DNA from 2 places in the Streptomyces sp. NPDC015532 genome. Region 2 is predicted to be linked to the other one. Evidence: predicted binding sites of a transcription regulator. Region 2 holds the regulator's gene; the other holds the start of a gene.

Evidence for each region. Region 2 encodes HrcA, which represses chaperone genes, less so after heat shock. Its sites were predicted from a motif close to TTNGCACTCNGNNNNNCNGAGTGCNAA; they were not measured.
Region 1: groL (chaperonin GroEL) is a predicted target of HrcA. The motif match lies at 7,374-7,400, and genes of this name have one in related genera.

What each region holds. Positions count from the first base shown of each region.
Region 1 covers NZ_JBIBSY010000014.1:155,512-166,055, forward strand. The annotation lists gene ACF07B_RS32865 (ROK family protein) at 1-525, opposite strand, end outside; gene ACF07B_RS32870 (DUF3263 domain-containing protein) at 688-915, shown strand; gene otsB (trehalose-phosphatase) at 1,036-1,890, shown strand; gene ACF07B_RS32880 (trehalose-6-phosphate synthase) at 2,079-3,527, opposite strand; gene ACF07B_RS32885 (glucosyl-3-phosphoglycerate synthase) at 3,606-4,550, opposite strand; SAM riboswitch class I at 4,756-4,912, shown strand; gene thrC (threonine synthase) at 4,928-6,226, shown strand; gene ACF07B_RS32895 (MoaD/ThiS family protein) at 6,223-6,498, shown strand; gene ACF07B_RS32900 (cold-shock protein) at 6,940-7,143, shown strand; gene groL (chaperonin GroEL) at 7,526-9,151, shown strand; gene ACF07B_RS32910 (NADH:flavin oxidoreductase) at 9,439-10,544, shown strand, end outside.
Region 2 covers NZ_JBIBSY010000001.1:554,238-564,781, reverse strand. The annotation lists gene ACF07B_RS02355 (16S rRNA (uracil(1498)-N(3))-methyltransferase) at 1-469, opposite strand, end outside; gene ACF07B_RS02350 (nitronate monooxygenase) at 466-1,560, opposite strand; gene dnaJ (molecular chaperone DnaJ) at 1,670-2,806, opposite strand; gene hrcA (heat-inducible transcriptional repressor HrcA) at 2,807-3,823, opposite strand; gene ACF07B_RS02335 (MBL fold metallo-hydrolase) at 4,001-4,741, shown strand; gene ACF07B_RS02330 (DUF3097 domain-containing protein) at 4,773-5,579, shown strand; gene hemW (radical SAM family heme chaperone HemW) at 5,676-6,908, opposite strand; gene ACF07B_RS02320 (SpoIIE family protein phosphatase) at 7,045-9,168, opposite strand; gene ACF07B_RS02315 (two-component system response regulator) at 9,539-10,123, shown strand; gene ACF07B_RS02310 (long-chain fatty acid--CoA ligase) at 10,268-10,544, opposite strand, start outside.

The DNA of each region.
Region 1 (10,544 bases), on a different contig from region 2:
GTGCGCGCCCTCCTCGACGCGGCCGTTGATGCCGATGGCGCCCGCTATGCCGGTGCCCAGGGGGACGAACAGGAAGCGGTCGGCGCCCTGTCCGGCGCCGATCCGGCCCTCCGCGAGCCCGCCGGTGCGCACGTCGTGCCCGAGCGCGACGGGCAGGCCGCCGAGCCGCTCGCCGAGCAGCCGGCGCAGCGGGACGTCGCGCCAGCCGAGGTTGGCGGCGTAGACCGCGATGCCCTCGGCGGCGTCGACGATGCCGGGGACGGCGACGCCCGCGGCCAGGGCGCTCTCGCCGAAGTGCTCCTCGCCGTGGGCGCGCAGTTCGGCGGCGAAGTCGAGGATGTTCTCGACGACGGCGTCGGGCCCGCGTTCGCGGCCGGTCGCCCGGCGGGCCTGGTGCAGCAGCGCGGGGTGCCCGGGGGCCCCCGGCCGCGCGTCGGGGCGGGCCGGGGAGGGCTCGGTGTCCACCCCGACGAGGGCGGCCTTCATCCCGGTGCCGCCCACATCGAGGGCGATGACGTGTCTCACGGGGGACAGTGTCGCCCTTTACCCCTTGAAAGGTCTAGTCCACTCACGGGATAGGAGGCGTTGTATTCCGCGTATTCCGCGTTCCGGGACCGGTACCCCAGGCGCGGCGGCACGACGGCCCGGCCCGGGCGCCTGTCGGTGGCGGGGACTACCGTGCTGTCCATGGAAGAGCTGCCCGCGCGCGAACGGAGCATTCTCGCCCTGGAGCGCCGCGGCTTCCCCGGCCCCGGCGCCAAGGAGCGCGCCATACGCGAGCGACTGGGCCTGGCCCCGGTCCGCTACTACCAGCTCCTGAACGCGCTGCTGAACGACCCGCGCGCCCTCGCGCACGACCCCGTCACGGTGAACAGACTGCGCCGGGTCCGGGAGGCCCGCCGGGACGAGCGCTGAGGGCGGGGCGTCCGGACCGGCCCCAGGACTCCTGACCGATCAGGAGTTCTCGCGACAGGAGTCCGTTCCGGTCGGTCCATAGGAACGGTGCGCCCGCCTCCGCCCGGATAGGGTCGCCCCATGGGCAGCCACCCCGAATCCAAGGACTCCTTGCCGGCCCCGGTGACCCCCGCCGGACGCGACGCTCTGGAAGCGATCCTCACGCGCCCCGCCCGGACGGTCGTCGCACTCGACTTCGACGGAACCCTCGCACCCATCGTCCCCGACCCCGACCGGGCCCGCGCGCACCCCGACGCGGTCCCCGCCCTCGCCGCACTCGCCCCCAAGGTCGCCTCCGTCGCCGTGGTCACCGGCCGCCCCGCCGGTGTGGCCGTGCGCCACGGCGGCTTCGCGGGCGTGGCCGGGCTGGAGCACCTGGTCGTCCTCGGCCACTACGGCGCCGAGCGCTGGGACGCGGTGAGCGGCACGGTCACCGCCCCCGCCCCGCATCCCGGCGTGGCCGCCGTCCGCGCCGAACTGCCGGGGTTCCTCGACGGCATCGGCGCCTGGCAGGGCACCTGGATCGAGGAGAAGGGCCGTGCGGTCGCGGTGCACACGCGGCGTGCCGCCGATCCTCAGGCCGCGTTCGAGGCGCTCCGGGGGCCGCTGGGTGAACTGGCCGCCCGGCACGGGCTGATCGTCGAGCCGGGGCGCATGGTCCTGGAGCTGCGCCCGCCCGGGATGGACAAGGGCGTCGCCCTCATGGAGTACGTGCGGGAGATCGGTGCGGAGGCCGTTCTGTACGCGGGTGACGACCTGGGTGACCTGCCCGCCTTCGCCGCCGTCGACAAGCTCCGCTCCGACGGGATCCCCGGCCTTCTGGTGTGCAGCGGCAGCTCCGAGGTCGCCGAACTCGCCGACCGTGCCGACCTGGTGGTCGACGGGCCCGCCGGAGTCGTCCGCCTCCTCGCGGCCCTCGCGGCCGAACTCGCCTGACCGGCCGCTCGTCTTCCGCGCGGGCCGGGGGGCAGGCTTTTCGCCCCCTCCGCCCCTGCCCGTCCCGTACCCGGGGGCTCCGCCCCCGGACCCCCGCTCCTCAAACGCCGGAGGGGCTGAGATTTCCCCGGCCGGGGCTGAAAATTGCAGCCGCAGCCGGGATCCGGCCAGAGGGCTGAATTTTCTGCTCAGGCCTCCAGCTCGCGCAGTTGGTCCAGGAACCACTGGGCCGGGGGGAGGGCGGTGGCCGCTGCGGTGAGGCGCTTGGTGCGTTCGGCTCGTTCGCCCGGCTGCATGCCGAGCGCCTCGTGCAGCGCCCGCGCCGTACCGGTCACGTCGTACGGGTTCACGGAGATCGCGTCCTCGCCCAGTTCCTCGTACGCCCCGGCCTCCCGCGACAGGACCAGCGCGCAGCCCTCGTCGGAGACCACCGGGATCTCCTTGGCGACGAGGTTCATGCCGTCCCTGATGGGGTTGACGAGGGCGACGTCGCCCAGCCGGTAGGCGGCGAGCGAGCGCGCGAAGTCGTCCTTCACATGCAGCACCACCGGAGTCCAGCCAGGCGTTCCGTACCCGGAGTTGATCTCGTCGGCGACGCGCTGCACCTCGGCCGTGTAGTCCCGGTAGACCGCGAGGTCCTGCCGCGAGGGGTAGGCGAACGCCACGTGGACGACCCGCTCGCGCCACTCGGGGTGGTCGTCTAGGAGCTGCCGGTACGCCAGCAGCCCCCGCACGATGTTCTTGGACAGCTCGGTCCGGTCGACGCGCACGATCGTTTTGCGGCCCGCGCCGATCTCCTCGCGCAGCGCGGCCATCCGTTCCCCGACGTCCGCGCGGTGCGAGCGCTCGCGCAGGAACTCGGCGTCCGCGCCGAGGCCGTGCACCCCGACGAGGGTCCGGCGGGGCGGGGAGCCGTCGAGGTGCTCGATCTCCGGCCGGCCCTCCGGGGAGGAGACCCGGTACCGCTCCGGGGCGGCCGTCTCCACGCACCGCGTGAAGGCGGTCGCCCACCGCAGGGTCAGGAACGCCACGCGGTCCGCGCCGAGCATGCCGTCCAGCAGTTCCGCGCGGATGTCGTCGGGGAGCATCCGGAAGTAGTCCTCGGGTGCCCACGGGGTGTGGGAGAAGTGGCCGATGCGCAGGTCGGGGCGCAGTTCGCGGAGCATCCCGGGGACCAGGCACAGGTGGTAGTCCTGGACGAGCACGGCCGCGCCCTCGGCCGCCTCCTCGGCCAGTGCCTCGGCGAAGGCACGGTTGTAGGTCCGGTACGACTCCCACTGGCGCCGGAACTCCGCGTCGAAGACCGGCTCCAGCGGGGTCTGGTAGAGCATGTGGTGGACGAACCACAGCACGGAGTTGGCGATGCCGTTGTACGCGTCGGCGTGCACCTCGGCGTCGACGGCCAGCATGCGCACGCCGTCCTCGCCGACCCCGCGCCGGACCGCCTCGCGGTCGCCGTCGCCGAGCGCCGAGCACACCCACAGGGCGCCCGCGTCCGGCCCGATCGCCGAGAGTCCGGAGACGAGCCCGCCGCCGCCGCGCCGGGCGTGCAGCGAGTCGTCCTCCCGTACCTCGTAGGTGACCGGGCCGCGGTTGGAGGCGACCAGGATGTGGTGAGCACCGTGCGTTGAAGCCATGCCTCGAAACCTAGCCCCGTGTCGAAACGCTCAAACGCGCCCCTTCGGCCGTATGTGATCGCGGCCGTCGGGGCCGGTCTAGGCGGCCCTGCGCCGCTGGTACTCGGAGATTTCGCTCATCGGCGGCCTTTCCTCCGTGTCCACCGAGTACGTGCGCGGCTGGAAACCGTCCCGGCCGCGCTCGAACTGGGTGAGGGCGGGGCGGATCAGATGGCCGCGCGCGAGCCGGAGCTGTGCGGTGCGGTAGATCGCTGCGGCCATGCGGCCCAGGGCCTGGCCGTCCTGGTGGCGGTGCTTGCGCACCCCGACGTCGACCTGGGCGAGGGCGTCCAGGCCCACCAGGTGCAGGGCGTCGACCAGCATGCCCAGTTCGACGCCGTAGCCGACGGGGAAGGGGAGCTGTTCGAGCAGCGAGCGGCGGGCGGCGTACTCGCCGCCGAGCGGCTGGACGAAGCCCGCGAGCTGCGGCCAGTGCATGTTCAGCAGGGGGCGGGCCATCAGCTCGGTGACCCGGCCGCCCTGTCCCGAGGCGCCGCCCAGCGGGCGGTCGTACATGGCCTTGACCAGATCTACGCCGGGGTCGGTGAGCAGCGGGCCCACGATCCCGGTGACGAAGTCGGACGAGAACTCCTTGAGGTCCGCGTCGATGAAACAGACGATGTCCCCGCTCGTCACGAGCAGAGACCGCCACAGCACCTCGCCCTTGCCCGGCACGGCCGGGATCCGCGGGAGGATGTCGTCGCGGTGCACGACCCTCGCGCCCGCCGCGGCGGCGACCGCGGCGGTGCGGTCGGTCGAGCCGGAGTCGACGACGACGATCTCGTCGACGAGCGGCACCTGCTGCATCAGGTCGTGGCGGATGATCGCCACGATCTCGCCGACGGTCTCCTCCTCGTTGAGCGCGGGCAGCACCACACTGACCGTCGATCCCGTGATGCGTTTCGCGGCCATGATCTTGTGGAGCGGGCGGTCGGTCACGGACCAGGAGCGTGTGCTCAGCCAGCTTTCGACGTCTTTCAGCACGGTCTGCGGCTCCTCACTGTCTGATCACACGCTCTCATCGGCGTGCCCGCTGCGGCCAGCGGCAGATCGATTGCCGTCGTCTCGCGGTTCGGACGACTATCTCAACTGTCCTGGCCTTCGGTTACAGTCTTGAACAACGCGGATGACCATCGCATGTCCTGGATCGTCGGTACGTATCGCGTTCAACAGTTCAACAATCAAATACCGCTCATCCAGAGGGGCAGAGGGATACGGCCCGATGAAGCCCCGGCAACCCTCCAGCCGGTCTCGTACCGATCGATGTCGATCGCGTCGCGAGGCTCCCGGCTCGGGAAGGTGCCAAATCCGTCTCGCGGCGAAGTGCGCCGTGAGGAAGATGAGGAAAGGGCCTCGCCTCCATGGCTGCGCAGACAGTTGCAAGTACCACGAACTCCGCCGAAGCGGTCGACCTCGGCCCGGCCACGGCGCTTTCCTGCCGCGAGTGCGGACACCGCGTCCCGCTCGGCCCGGTCTTCGCCTGTGAGGAGTGTTTCGGCCCGCTGGAGATCGCCTACGACTTCTCGGCCTACGAGACCGAAGAACTCCGCAAGCGCATCGAAGCGGGACCCGCGAACATCTGGCGCTACGCGCCGCTGCTGCCCGTCCCCGCGGACGTGGCGGATAAGCCGAACATCAACCCGGGCTGGACCAAGCTCGTCCAGGCCGACAACCTGGCCCGTGAGCTCGGTGTCGACGCCGGAAAGCTCTTCGTCAAGGACGACTCCGGCAACCCGACGCACTCCTTCAAGGACCGCGTCGTCGCCCAGGCCATCGAAGCGGCCCGTGTCTTCGGCTTCACGACTCTCTCCTGCTCCTCCACCGGCAACCTCGCCGGCGCCGTCGGCGCCGCGGCGGCCCGCGCCGGCTTCCGCTCCTGCGTGTTCATCCCGCACGACCTGGAGCAGGGCAAGGTCGTCATGGCCGCGGTCTACGGCGGAGAGCTCGTCGGCATCCAGGGCAACTACGACGACGTGAACCGCTTCTGCTCCGAGCTGATCGGCGACCCGGCCGGCGAGGGCTGGGGCTTCGTCAACGTCAACCTGCGGCCCTACTACGCCGAGGGCTCCAAGACGCTGGCGTACGAGATCTGCGAGCAGCTCGGCTGGAGGCTCCCCGACCAGCTCGTCGTGCCGATCGCCTCCGGCTCCCAGCTCACGAAGATCGACAAGGGACTCCAGGAACTGATCAAGCTCGGACTGGTCGAGGACAGGCCCTACAAGATCTTCGGCGCCCAGGCCGAGGGCTGCTCCCCGGTCTCCGTCGCCTACAAGGCCGGCCACGACGTCGTACGGCCGCAGAAGCCGGACACCATCGCCAAGTCGCTCGCCATCGGCAACCCCGCGGACGGGCCGTACGTGCTCGACATCGCGCGGCGCACCGGCGGCGCGGTGGAGGACGTGAACGACGAGCAGATCGTCGACGCGATCAAGCTGCTCGCGCGCACCGAGGGCATCTTCGCGGAGACGGCCGGTGGCGTGACCGTCGGCGTCACCCGCAAGCTGATCGAGAACGGTCTCCTCGACCCGGCCCTCACCACGGTCGTGCTGAACACCGGCGACGGCCTCAAGACCCTGGACGCGGTGGCCTCGGACACCGGGCTGACCGCGACCATCCGCCCGAACCTCGACTCCTTCCGAGAGGCTGGCCTCGCATCATGAGCGTCAACGTCCGCATCCCCACCATCCTGCGCACCTACACCGGTGGCGCCGCCGAGGTGACGGCCGAGGGCGCGACCCTCGCCGAGGTCATCAGCGACCTGGAGAAGAACCACACGGGCATCGCCGCGCGCGTCCTGGACGACCAGGGCAAGCTGCGCCGCTTCGTGAACGTGTACGTCAACGACGACGACGTCCGCTTCGAGCAGGGCCTGGAGACGGCGACCCCGGACGGTGTGGGTGTCTCGATCATTCCGGCCGTCGCCGGAGGCTGATCGTTACCCTCGGTAATGCCGAACACGCTGAGTTCATCGAATTGCCCCCTCCGTGAGAGAAACGGAGGGGGCAATTCTGTAGGGTTGAACGCGCTAGAGTCGGGGAAGCCGCTTGTTTTTGGATGTTGGTTTCATGCCGGACGCATATGAGTGACCGTTCGCGGGCCGACAAGAAGTAGCCAAACTGCCTCGCCTTTTTGGGCATTTTATGGCATTTACGGGGCCCGACTTGCCCCGAATCCTTGCGCATTCTCCGCATATCATTGATCGGCCATGCCCAGAATTCTCGTCCGATTGACCTGTTGCAGAGGGCAGTTGGACAGATACATTCAGCCGCGGTCGACGCGTTCCGGCGCACACCCCCAACCGTTGGGGGGTGAGGTCTGACCCGGATCCGCGAAGTGTGGATCTGTGCAAGGGCCAGTAATAGGGGAGTTAGGCATGGCTCAGGGCACCGTCAAGTGGTTCAACGCGGAGAAGGGGTACGGCTTCATCGCGGTCGACGGTGGTGCGGACGTCTTCGTGCACTACAGCGCGATTCAGATGGACGGCTACCGCACCCTTGAAGAGGGTCAGCGAGTGGAGTTCGAAATCTCGCAGGGCCAGAAGGGTCCGCAGGCGGACATGGTCAAACTCGCCGTCTGATCGGGCGCGAACGACCACCGACGCAACTCACGCACGAGGGGCCCGCATCCCACCGGGGATGCGGGCCCCTCGTGCGTGCCGGCCCGTCGCGGGCGCTGCCCGGCGCGCGTCCCGCGCCTGCGCACGCCCCCCGCGCGGTACCTGTGCGGACCTTCGCGCAAGGGCCCGCGCAGGGGCTGTTTTCGCGAGAGGCGCTTGCACTCGCAGGGGTCGAGTGCTAATCATTGGCGTTAGCACTCTCCCAGTGAGAGTGACAGAACTTGGATCGGGTCAGCGAGGCCCGCGGGCCTGTGGGGCAAGGAACCACAAGGCTTGCAGGCCGTCCGTCGCGGGCGCGGGCACGATCCGGAGCAATCCACCCCGTCCGGGAGGACCACTTCACATGGCCAAGATCATCGCGTTCAACGAGGAGGCACGGCGCGGTCTCGAGCGCGGGATGAACCAGCTCGCTGACGCCGTCAAGGTCACCCTCGGCCCCAAGGGCCGTAACGTCGTCCTCGAGAAGAAGTGGGGCGCCCCCACGATCACCAACGATGGTGTTTCCATCGCCAAGGAGATCGAGCTCGAGGACCCGTACGAGAAGATCGGCGCCGAGCTGGTCAAGGAAGTCGCCAAGAAGACGGACGACGTCGCCGGCGACGGTACGACCACGGCGACCGTGCTGGCCCAGGCGCTCGTGCGCGAGGGTCTGCGCAACGTCGCCGCCGGCGCCAACCCGATGGCCCTCAAGCGCGGTATCGAGAAGGCCGTCGAGGCCGTCTCCGGTGCCCTGCTTGAGCAGGCGAAGGATGTCGAGACCAAGGAGCAGATCGCCTCCACGGCCTCCATCTCCGCCGCCGACACCCAGATCGGCGAGCTCATCGCCGAGGCGATGGACAAGGTCGGCAAGGAAGGCGTCATCACCGTCGAGGAGTCCCAGACCTTCGGTCTGGAGCTGGAGCTCACCGAGGGTATGCGCTTCGACAAGGGCTACATCTCGGCGTACTTCGCCACCGACATGGAGCGTATGGAGGCCGTCCTCGACGACCCGTACATCCTGATCGCGAACTCCAAGATCGCGAACGTGAAGGACCTGCTCCCGCTCCTGGAGAAGGTCATGCAGGGCGGCAAGCCCCTGCTGATCATCGCCGAGGACGTCGAGGGCGAGGCCCTGTCGACCCTGGTCGTCAACAAGATCCGTGGCACCTTCAAGTCCGTCGCCGTCAAGGCTCCGGGCTTCGGTGACCGCCGCAAGGCCATGCTCGGCGACATCGCCATCCTCACGGGCGGCGAGGTCATCTCCGAGGAGGTCGGCCTCAAGCTGGAGAACGCGGGTCTGGACCTGCTGGGCCGCGCCCGCAAGGTCGTCATCACCAAGGACGAGACCACGATCGTCGACGGCTCCGGCTCTGCCGACCAGGTCGCCGGCCGTGTGAACCAGATCCGTGCCGAGATCGAGAACTCGGACTCGGACTACGACCGCGAGAAGCTCCAGGAGCGTCTGGCGAAGCTGGCCGGCGGCGTGGCCGTCATCAAGGCCGGTGCCGCCACCGAGGTCGAGCTCAAGGAGCGCAAGCACCGCATCGAGGACGCCGTTCGCAACGCGAAGGCGGCCGTCGAGGAGGGCATCGTCGCCGGTGGTGGCGTGGCCCTGCTCCAGGCCTCCTCGGTCTTCGAGAAGCTCGAGCTCACGGGCGACGAGGCGACCGGCGCCAACGCCGTGCGTCTCGCCCTGGAGGCCCCGCTCAAGCAGATCGCCGTCAACGGTGGTCTCGAGGGTGGCGTCATCGTCGAGAAGGTGCGCAACCTTCCCGTCGGCCACGGCCTGAACGCCGCGACCGGTGAGTACGTCGACATGATCGCCGAAGGCATCATCGACCCGGCGAAGGTCACGCGCTCTGCCCTGCAGAACGCCGCCTCCATCGCCGCGCTGTTCCTGACCACCGAGGCCGTCATCGCCGACAAGCCGGAGAAGGCCGCTGCCGGCGGCGCTCCGGGCGGCATGCCGGGCGGTGACATGGACTTCTGATCGACCCCGGTCGATCAACCGTCCTGACGTACCGAGGGCGGCACCTTCCCGCAAGGGGGGTGCCGCCCTCGGGCGTTTCCCGGCCCGCCCCGGACGGCTCCCGGGGCCGCGGCCCGACCCGCGACGTGGCCCGGATCACAGAAGCGGGCCCGGGTACGGCGGAATGCTCCGCCCGGTGCGGAGGTTGACGCTGAAGAGCAGTTGATGCATGTGCACATACCGCACGGAATCTCCTGCTTCGCAGACCGCTCGACGTCATACCGACCACCTCTTCGAGGAGCCCCCACGTGACCGCTGACGCCGCGACCCGCGCAGCCGAGATCCTGTCCCGTCCCGTCTCGATCAACGGCCTGACCGTCCCGAACCGGATCGCCATGGCCCCGATGACCCGGATGTTCTCGCCGGGTGGTGTACCGGGGGAGGACGTGGTCGGCTACTACTCCCGCCGCGCCGCCGCGGGCGTCGGCCTGATCGTCACCGAGGGCACCTACGTCGGCCACGACTCGGCCGGACAGAGCGACGCGGTGCCGCGCTTCCACGGCGAGGAGCAGCTCGCGGGATGGGCGAAGGTCGCCGACGCCGTGCACGCGGCGGGCGGTGCGATCGTCCCGCAGCTCTGGCACATCGGCATGGTCCGCAAGGCGGGCGAGCCGCCCTTCACGGACGCCCCGCCCGTCGGCCCCTCCGGCCTCTACAAGGAGGGCGCCGAGGTCACCGGCAAGAGCATGACCCAGCAGGACCTCGACGACGTCGTCGAGGCCTTCGCCAAGGCCGCCGCGGACGCCGAGCGCATCGGCTTCGACGGTGTCGAACTGCACGGCGCCCACGGCTACCTGCTCGACCAGTTCCACTGGGCCGGCACCAACCGGCGCGAGGACGCGTACGGCGGTGACCCGGTGGCCCGTACGAAGTTCTCGGCGGAGATCGTCGCCGCGGTGCGTGCCGCGGTCTCGCCCGAGTTCCCCGTCATCTTCCGCTACTCGCAGTGGAAGCAGCAGGCCTACGAGGCCCGGCTCGCCGAGACCCCGGAGGAGCTGGAGGCGATCCTCGCCCCGCTCGCCGCGGCCGGTGTCGACTCCTTCCACGCCTCCACGCGCCGCTACTGGGTGCCCGAGTTCGACGGTTCCGACCTCAACCTCGCGGGCTGGACGAAGAAGCTGACGGGCAAGCCCACCATCACCGTCGGCTCGGTCGGCCTGGACGGCGACTTCATCAAGGCCTTCGTGGGCGAGGGCTCCCCGGTCAAGGGCATCGACGACCTCCTCGACCGCATGGAGCGCGACGAGTTCGACCTCGTCGCCATCGGCCGCGCGCTGCTCCAGGACCCCGAGTGGGCGGCGAAGGTCCTGGCCGGACGCTTCGAGGACCTGGCTCCGTACGACGCGGCGGCGCT
Region 2 (10,544 bases):
TCGTCATCGCGTCCGCGACCTCCGGGAAGCGCGCCCGGCGGGACTGCTTGCCCGCCTCCCGGGCGGTGGCCCGCCACTTGGAGAGCGCCTTCAGGCCCCGCTCGCCCTTCCACTGCGTGATGCAGCGGGAGGCGGCCCAGGGGACGATCGCGTCGACGCCGGTCTCGGTCATGGTCTCGACGGCCAGCTCGCCCCGGTCCCCCTTGGGCAGGGCCTGGACGACCGTGATGCGCGGCTCCTCGGGGGCTTCCTCGGTGACCGTGCCCATCCGTACGATCAGCCGGTCCTTGCCCTCGGTGCCGAGGACCACGCAGTCCGCCCGGCGCCCGGCCCCGTCGGTGAGCACGACGTCCTCGCCGCTGTGCAGCCGTTTCACGGAGACGGCGTGCCGTCCCTCGGGTCCGTCGAGGACATGGCGTCCCTCGCCGTCCGTGTCGAAGTGCTCGACCAGGAACACCGGTGCCGTCATCGGGCCGCACCCTCTTCCGGGATCTCGGCGGCGGCCGACAACGCTGTCTCGGCGGCCGCGATCTCTGCGTTCAGTACCTCCACGAGCTGCCCGGCGGGCAGGTCGCGGGCCATGCGGTGACCCTGTCCCGCCCACAGTGCCATGCCCTGCGCGTCGCCCGCCCTGGCGGCCGCCTTGCGCAGCGGCAGGGTGAGGTGGTGGACCTCGGGGTAGGCGGCGGGCGCGTACGGGCCGTGCTCGCGCATGAAGCGGTTGGCCAGCGCGCGCGCCGGACGTCCGGAGAAGGCGCGGGTGAGCTCCGTGCGGACGTACAGGGGGTCGGTCAGCGCCTGCTTGTGCACGGCGCTCGCGCCGGACTCGGGGGTCGCGAGGAAGGCGGTGCCGAGCTGGGCCGCGTTCGCGCCCGCGGCGAGGACGGCGGCGATCTGGCTGCCGCGCATGATGCCGCCGGCCGCGACGACCGGGATCCCCACGGTCTCGCGTACCCGCGCGACCAGCGTGAGCAGGCCGACGCCGGTGCCATCCGTCTCCGGGTTGTCCCGGTGGGTGCCCTGGTGTCCGCCGGCCTCGATGCCCTGCACGACGACCGCGTCGGCGCCGGCCCGCTGCGCGCTGAGGGCCTCCTCGGCCGTGGTGGCGGTCACCAGGGTGAGGGTCCCGGCGCGCCGCAGCGACTCCAGCACCTCCTGCTTCGGGACGCCGAAGTGGAAGGAGACCGCCGCCACCGGGTTGTCGAGGAGGACGGCGAGTTTGGCGTCGTAGCCGTCGTCGCGTCCGCTGTCCGGATCGCCGAGCTCGGTCTCGTACCAGGCGGCCTCGCCGGCGAGCTGGTGGGCGTACACCTCGACCGAGGCGGCGTCCGCGTGCTCGGGCTGCGGGAGGAACAGGTTGACGCCGAAGGGACGGCCGGTCAGCCCGCGCAGCTGCTTGATCTCCTGGTACATGCCGTCGGCGGTCTTGTACCCCGCCGCGAGGAAGCCGAGCCCGCCGGCCTCGGACACGGCGGCCGCGAGCTGCGGGACGGAGACTCCGCCCGCCATGGGGGCCTGCACGATCGGGTGAGGGAAGAGATCGGTCAGCGCGGAGGACATGACGGCATGTTGTCACGTCCCCGGGACAAGTCAGAAACCGGTCACCCGTCCGGATAGGGCCTCCGACGTGGAAGGCACGGGGCGTGTCCCGCCCCGTGCCCCACATGGATCAGCGGCCGTTGAAGGCGTCCTTCAGCCGGGAGAAGAGACCCTGCTGGCCGGGCTGGAACTGACCCGTGGGCCGCTCCTCGCCACGCAGCTTGGCGAGCTCGCGCAGCACCCGCTCCATCTCCGGGTCGAGCTTGGTCGGCGTGGTGACCTCGACGTGCACGATGAGGTCGCCGCGGCCGCCGCCGCGCAGGTGGGTGACACCCCGGCCGTGCAGCGGGATCGACTGGCCGGACTGCGTGCCCGGACGGATGTCGACCTCCTCCATGCCGTCGAGGGTCTCCAGCGGCACCTTCGTGCCGAGGGCCGCCGCCGTCATCGGGAGGGTGACCGTGCAGTGCAGGTCGTCCCCGCGCCGCTGGAAGGTCGAGTGCGGCAGCTCGTGGATCTCGACGTACAGGTCGCCGGCGGGGCCGCCGCCGGGGCCGACCTCGCCCTCGCCCGCGAGCTGGATCCGGGTGCCGTTGTCGACACCGGCCGGGATCTTGACCGTCAGGGTGCGACGGGAGCGCACCCGGCCGTCACCCGCGCACTCGTGGCACGGGGTCGGGACGACGGTGCCGAAGCCCTGGCACTGCGGACACGGCCGTGAGGTCATGACCTGGCCGAGGAAGGACCGCGTCACCTGGGACACCTCGCCGCGACCGCGGCACATGTCACAGGTCTGCGCGGAGGTGCCGGGTGCGGCGCCCTCGCCGTTGCAGGTGCCGCAGACGACGGCCGTGTCGACCTGGATGTCCTTCGTGGTGCCGAAGGCCGCCTCGTCGAGCTCGATCTCCAGCCGGATCATGGCGTCCTGACCCCGGCGGGTGCGCGAGCGCGGTCCGCGCTGCGACGCCGTGCCGAAGAACGCGTCCATGATGTCCGAGAAGTTCCCGAAGCCGCCCGCGCCGAAGCCTCCGGCGCCCGCGCCGCCCTGCTGGGACAGCGGGTCACCGCCGAGGTCGTAGACCTGCTTCTTCTGCGGGTCCGACAACACCTCGTACGCGGCGTTGATCTCTTTGAACCGCTCCTGCGTCTTCGGATCGGGATTGACGTCCGGATGCAGCTCGCGAGCGAGCCTCCGGAACGCCTTCTTGATCTCGTCCTGGGACGCGTCGCGGCGCACGCCGAGTACGGCGTAGTAGTCCGTGGCCACTTACGACTCCGCCAGGATCTGTCCGACGTACCGTGCCACCGCTCGTACCGCTCCCATCGTTCCCGGGTAATCCATGCGGGTCGGGCCGACCACGCCGAGTTTGGCTACTGCCTCAACGCCCGAACCGTAGCCGACGGAGACCACGGACGTGGAGTTGAGTCCCTCGTACGCGTTCTCGTGCCCGATTCGCACGGTCATGCTCGAATCTCCGGCCTCTCCAAGCAACTTGAGGAGCACGACCTGCTCCTCCAGCGCTTCGAGCACCGGCCGGATGGTGAGAGGGAAGTCATGTCCGAATCGCGTCAGATTGGCGGTACCGCCGATCATCAGCCGCTCCTCGGTCTCCTCGACGAGTGTCTCCAGCAGTGTGGAGAGCACCGTCGAGACCGTACCCCGGTCTTCCGCCTCGAAGGCGTCCGGGAGGTCCTGGACGAGCTGCGGGACGTCCGCGAAGGGGCGTCCCGCGACCCGGCTGTTGAGCCGGGCGCGCAGGTCCGCCAGCGACGTCTCACCGAACGGCGCCGGACAGTTGATCATGCGCTGTTCGACCCGGCCGGTGTCCGTGATCAGCACGAGCATCACCCGCGCGGGAGCCATGGACAGCAGCTCCACATGGCGCACGGTCGAGCGGGTCAGCGAGGGGTACTGCACGACGGCGACCTGCCGGGTGAGCTGCGCGAGCAGCCGCACGGTCCGGCCGACGACGTCGTCCAGGTCGACGGCACCGTCCAGGAAGTTCTGGATGGCGCGGCGCTCGGGCGCGGTCATCGGCTTGACGCCGGCGAGCTTGTCGACGAAGAGGCGGTACCCCTTGTCCGTGGGGATGCGCCCGGCACTGGTGTGCGGCTGGGCGATGTACCCCTCGTCCTCCAGGACCGCCATGTCGTTGCGGACCGTCGCGGGCGAGACGCCCAGCCGGTGCCGCTCGGTGAGCGCCTTGGAGCCGACCGGCTCCTCGGTGCCCACGTAGTCCTGGACGATGGCGCGCAGCACCTCGAGCCTGCGTTCGCTGAGCATCGCGCACACCTCCAGGAGTCGACTCGGTGGTCTTGTGGCCTTCGTGGCTTTCGTCTGGCACTCAGCGCACGCGAGTGCCAACGTTCCCCAGCTCAGTGTACGGCGGTGAGGCACGCCCCGGGCAAGGGCGGGCCTGCGAGGTCGTGCACGGCACCCGGTCACCGTTAGCGTCGCCGCATGAGGCTGACTTGGGAAGAGCTCGGGTGGGAAAGGGTGACGTCCCGGGTGGGGCGACGGCGGCTTCCGGACTGGGACTGCACGGCCGGGCTCGTCGTCGGCGAGGGGGCGGCGCTGATGATCGACGCCGGGTCGAGCCTCGCGGAGGGCGCCGCGCTGCGCGCCGACGCGCGGGCCCTCACCGGCGGGCGTGTGACTCATATCGCGCTCACCCACCCACATTTCGACCACGTGTTCGGCGCCGCGGCGTTCGCGGGCGCTCGGATCCTCGTCGCGGACGGTTCGTCCGGGGTCTACGAGAACGGCCGCGACGCGCTGTGCGCGGACGCGGTGCGCAACGGTCTCGACCCGGGGGCGGCGGAGGAGGCCGCCGACACGCTCGTACGTCCCCGCGGCTTCGTCCGGAGCACCTGGGACCTGGATCTCGGCGGCGGCGTCGAGGTCCGGCTGGTGCGGACGGGCGAGGGCCACACCGCCCACGACCTCGTGGCCGTCGTGTCCGGCGACCCGGCCGTGGTGTTCTGCGGCGACCTGGTCGAGGAGTCGGGCGAGCCGCAGGCGGGCCCCGACGCCGTACCGTCGCGCTGGCCCGCGGCGCTGGACCGGCTGCTCGGACTGGGCGGCGAGGACGCGCTGTACGTCCCCGGGCACGGGGCGATCGTGGACGCCGCGTTCGTCCGCACCCAGCGGGACACCCTGACGGCACGCTTCGGCACGACGGGTTCCGGCGTGTCGCGGTGAGCGCCGCCGGACTTCTCCTATCGTCATCCGAATGCGCTCGTACTCTCCGGACCTGACCCCGCCGTGGAAGAAGCCCCGGTCCGTGCCCGAGGTCCCGGCGGACCCGGGTCTGGTCGTCGAGGAGGCCGGCACCGGCTTCTGCGGCGCGGTGATCCGCTGCGAGGCGGGCACGGTGACCCTGGAGGACCGCTTCGGCAAGCACCGGGTGTTCCCGCTGGAGCCGCGCGGCTTCCTCCTGGAGGGCAAGGTGGTGACCCTGGTCCGCCCGGCGGCCACGGCTCCCGTACGCCCCAGCCGTACCGCCTCCGGCTCGGTGGCGGTACCCGGCGCCCGCGCCCGGGTCGCGCGCGCCGGGCGCATCTACGTCGAGGGCCGCCACGACGCCGAACTGGTGGAACGGGTCTGGGGCGACGATCTGCGCATCGAGGGCGTCGTCGTGGAGTACCTGGAGGGCGTCGACGACCTCCCGGCGGTCGTCGACGCGTTCGCCCCGGGCCCGGACGCCCGGCTCGGCGTCCTCGTGGACCACCTGGTCCCGGGGTCGAAGGAGTCCCGGATCGCCGAGGCGGTCACCAGCGAGCACGCCCTGGTGCTCGGCCACCCGTACATCGACGTCTGGGAGGCCGTGAAGCCGTCCTCCGTCGGCATCGCGGCCTGGCCGACCGTCCCGCGCGGCCAGGACTGGAAGACGGGCGTGTGCCGGGCCCTGGGCTGGCCGGAGAACACCGGCGCGGCCTGGCAGCACATCCTGTCCCGGGTCCACTCCTACAGGGACCTGGAACCGGCACTCCTGGGCCGCGTGGAGGAACTGATCGACTTCGTCACGGCGCCGGAGTGACCGGACGGCGGCCGGTTCCCCGGGAACGGTCGCGTCCCCGGCCGGCCGTCCCGGTCCCGCGTGAAACTTGGCCGGGAACCGCGCGGGAACAGGTGTTCAGTCCACCAGATCCCGGACGACGGCGTCCGCGAGGAGGCGGCCGCGCAGGGTGAGAACGGCGCGGCCGGCGTCGTACGGACCGGCTTCGAGGAGTCCGTCGGACAGAGCGCGGCGGGAGGCCGCGAGGCCGTCGGGGCGGAGCAGGGAGAGCGGGCAGCCCTCGCGCAACCGCAGTTCCAGGAGGATCCGCTCGACCCGGCGGTCCTCGTCGGACAGGAGTTCACGGCCTGCCCCCGGGGAGCGGCCCTCGGCCAGCGCCGCCGCGTAGGCCCCCGGATGTTTCACGTTCCACCAGCGAACGCCGCCGACGTGGCTGTGCGCGCCGGGGCCCGCTCCCCACCAGTCGGCGCCGCGCCAGTACAGCTCGTTGTGCAGACAGCGGCCGGCCTCGGAGGTGGCCCAGTTCGACACCTCGTACCAGTCGAAGCCCGCCGCCGACATCACCTCGTCCGCGATGAGATACCGGTCCGCGTGCACGTCGTCGTCCGTCATCGGGACCTCGCCGCGGCGGATCCGGCGCGCGAGCTGGGTGCCCTCCTCGACGATGAGCGCGTACGCGGAGATGTGGTCGGGACCGGCGCCGAGGGCGGCTTCGAGCGACGCCCGCCAGTCGTCGTCCGACTCCCCCGGCGTGCCGTAGATCAGATCAAGGTTCACATGCGCGAATCCGGCCGCGCGGGCCTCGGCGACACAGGCCTCGGGGCGGCCCGGGGTGTGCGTGCGGTCGAGCACCTTCAGGACGTGCTGCCGGGCGCTCTGCATGCCGAAGGAGATCCGGTTGAAGCCGCCGGCGCGCAGGGTCGCGAGGTACTCCGGGTCCACGGACTCGGGGTTCGCCTCCGTCGTGATCTCGGCGTCGTCCGCGAGCCCGAACTCGTCCCGGATCGCGCCCAGCATCCGTACGAGATCGTCGGCGGCCAGCAGCGTGGGCGTACCGCCTCCGACGAAGACCGTGCGGACCGGGCGGGGGTCGTCGCCGAGGACCTTGCGGGCGAGCCGGATCTCGTCGGTCAGGGTGTCCGCGTAGTTGTCGCGGGAGGCGAGCACGCCCCCGCTGCCCCGCAGCTCGGTCGCCGTGTAGGTGTTGAAGTCGCAGTAACCGCAGCGGGTCGCGCAGTACGGCACGTGGAGGTAGAACCCGAGAGGCCGGTCGGCCGCCCCGGCCAGGGCGTGCGCGGGCAGCGCCCCGTCGTCGGGGACGGGCTCACCGTCGGGAAGTGCGGAAGGCATGCGTTCCATTGTCCAGCACAGCCGGGGTGGACATGCCCGGCACGGTCCGGGGGGCGCACCGGGGGCGGGGACGGGGCATGTCCACGGGGAGGGGCGACGTGCCGGGCCCAGAGTCCCCGGTCCTCGGAGGGGCCCGCTACTCGGCCTGCAACACCAGCAGGGCCATGTCGTCCTCCGGCGGGCGGGTGCCGAACGCGTGCACCAGCCCGCGGATCCGTTCCGCGATCATCTCGGCGTTCAGGCCGGTACAGCCCGCGAGGGCGTGCGCGAGACCGTCGTCGTCGTCGAACTGACGGGACCCGTCGCGCCGCTCCGTCACGCCGTCGGTGACGCACAGGAGGCTGTCCCCGGGGTACAGCTCGAAGGACTCGGAGGTGTATCCCGGGTCCTCGAAGACGCCGAGCAGGGTCTGCGGCCGGGCCATCTCCCGTACGCCCCCGTCGGGGCCCAGCAGCAGCGGCAGCGGATGCCCCGCCGAGGCGAGGGTGCAGCGCACTCCGCCCTCGAAGGGGACCAGCTCGCCGTAGAGCATGGACAGGAAGCGCGTCTGCGGGCCGGGGTCGGTGCCGAGCCCGGGCCCGCCCGCGGCCACGAGAGCGCGGGCCGCCGCGTCCGCGGCCTCCGTCGCGTCGTCGAGGAGCAGCTCGTTGAGACGGTCGAGGACGTCCGCGACGTCGTAGCCCTCACGCGCCAGCAGGCGCAGCCAGGGCCGCGCCAGGCCGATCACGACGGCGGCCTCGGGCCCCTTGCCCTGGACGTCGCCGACCGCGAAGCACCAGCGCCCGTCGCCCGCCGGGAACACGTCGTAGAAGTCACCGCTCGGGCCGCCCTTGTCGAGCGGTTCGTAGACGAGGGCGCTGCGCACCCCGGGGATCTCGGCGACCGCGCCCGGCAGCAGCCCGCGCTGCAGGACCCGGCTGATGGTCGCCTGGCGCGCGTACTGGCGTGCCGCTCCGATGGCCAGGGCGATACGGCGGCTGAGGTCCTCGACGAGTCCGGTGACCTCGTCGGGGAAGTCGGGCGGTCCGGCCCGGCCGATGACGAGCGTGCCCAGCGGCCGGCCGCCCGCGATCAGCCGGTACGCCAGCGCCGCCCCGCTCGCCCCGCGGGCACCCAGCGCCTCGCCGGGCCAGGGCACCGGGACGGCGCGGGAGCGCACCGCGTCGGGCAGCCGCGGCGGGTCCTTCTCCAGGGCCTGGCGCAGCCCCTCGATGAGGTTCTCGCTGCCGTGCCAGACGCGGGCGAGGCGGGGGCCGAGGGCCAGACCGAGTCCGCCGGCCCGGTCGGTGGCTTCGTCCTCCAGCCATACGGCGCACCAGTCGGCGAGACGCGGCACGAGGAGCTGACCGGCCAGCGCGGCGACCAGGTCCTCGTCGAGCTGACCGGCGAGCAGGTCGGAGGCCTCGGCGAGAAAGGAGAGGGCTCCCCGGTCGAGCCAGTCGTGGCCCCGCCCGGTGCTCCGGCCGGCCCCCGAGGCGGGCAGGGCGCGGTACGGCTCGGCGCCGGCCCCCGGCCGGTACCCGGGGAGCGGCCCCTCGGCGTACGCGATGGCCCCGACGGACTCCGTGTCCTCCGCCGCCCCGGCGAACCCGCCCGTTCCCGCGAGCCCGTCGGCGGGCCCGAATCCCCCCGGGCCGGCCGGACCGCCCGCGGCCCCGAATCCCCCGGGCCCGGGAAAACCGTCGTCGTCCGCGAACCCTCCCGACACGGAGAGATCGCCCGCACCCGCGAAGACGCCCGGTCCGGCGAGTCCGCTCACGTCGTCGAAGCGGCCCGGCCGGCGCGGGTCGTCGGCCTCCGCGAAGACGCCCGCGGCCTGCGGAGCACCGGCGGTCCCGTCGACCAGCAGCCTCGACCACACCGTCTTGACGCCCGGACGATAGGTGATGCCCCAGGCCTCGGAGAGCGCGGAGACCAGCCGCAGGCCCCGCCCGTACTCCGGTGTCCCGTAGGCCGGTTCGGCGCCGTCCTCCCGTATGGCACGCGAGGGATGCTGGTCGGAGACCTCGACGACCAGCGGGCCGGGCGGGCCGTCGGCCGGGCACTCCAGGCGGCACAGCAGCTCGACGTCGGTGCCCGCGTGCACGACGGCGTTGGTGACGAGCTCGCTGACCACCACGGCCGCGTCGCCGGTGAGCCGGTCGTCGATGATCTCGGAGCCGGGCAGGGCCGGTTCGGTCCAGCTCAGGAGGGTGTCGCGGAGGAATCGGCGCGCGGCCGCGGGGGCGAGCGGAGTGCCGGGCAGCGATGTACGTGACACGAGGTCCCGGCCGGCGGGGTGGTGCGCGAGCGCGTCCGGTGCGCATGGCGTGGACTCCCGTTGCGTCGGAATGGCCCCCACTGTGCGGCTCCCTGGGCAGTTCGGACGAAGACACCTCGAATGCGGCCAGGGTGACAGACCGGCGGCGCCCATAAGCGCCGAGTCACCGAACTGGGCCGTCATGAGTGAGAACAGTGGTATGGATGTGCTCGAAGACGGACAGAATCGAGCATCCGATCCACGTCCGACGCCCCGCCGCGACGACGGCGACGCGGGACGGAGACTTCGGCGCGGCGCCCGGAGCGGTCATGGACCGGTCGCCGGACCGCGCGGCACCGAGAACCCACGGACCGAGTGAGGCACCGTCATCATGAGCGCCGAGACGACGACCTACGAGGGAGCGAGCATCCTCCTGGTCGACGACATGGAGGACAACCTGGTCGCGCTGGAGGCCGTCCTGCGCTCCCTCAACGAGCCGCTGGTGCGCGCGCGTTCGGGCGAGGAGGCGATGAGGGCGCTGCTGCGGCAGCGGTTCGCGGTCGTCCTGCTCGACATCCGGATGCCGGGCATGGACGGATTCGAGACGGCCGCGAACATCAAGCGGCTCGACCGGACCAAGGACGTGCCCATCATCTTCCTGACGGGCACGGACGCCGACGCGGGCTACGCCTTCCGCGGGTACGCGACCGGTGCCGCCGACTATCTGGCGAAGCCGTTCGACCCGTGGGTCCTGCGCGCCAAGGTCAGTGTCTTTCTCGACCTGCACCGCAAGAACCGTCAGCTGGAGTGCCTGCTCGCCCGTGAGCAGGACCAGTTCGACGAACTCGCCGCCCGCCTCAGGAGGATGGACACGCACCTGTCGGCCGGCGCCGTCCCGGACGTGCCCGAACTCCGCGACCAGCTAAGACGGATGGACGAACTGCTGAGCAGGATGCGGCACAGGCGCGACGGATAGGCGAGATCGCGCGGGGTGCTCCGAGGCGAGCGGGAACGCGGGAGTGCTCCGACGGGAGCGGGGGCGCGCGGACTCCGCCGCTCGGTCGCGGAGAGGTCCTGCGCGCCCCCGCTCCCGTACGGGCGAGGGCCTATGGCCGGGGGGCTACGCCTCGCGGGAGCCCGCGTACATCTCGTCGATCAGGTGCTTGTACGCCTTCTCGACGACCGGCCGCTTCAGCTTGAGGCTCGGAGTGATCTCGCCGTGCTCGATGTCCAGGTCGCGGGGCAGCAGACGGAACTTCTTGATGGTCTGCCAGCGCTGCAGGCCCGCGTTGAGCTCCTTCACGTAACCCTCGACGAGGGCGACCGTGGCGGGCGCCGCGACGACCTCCGCGTACGACTTGCCCGCCAGGCCGTTGTCCTTGGCCCAGTCGAGGATG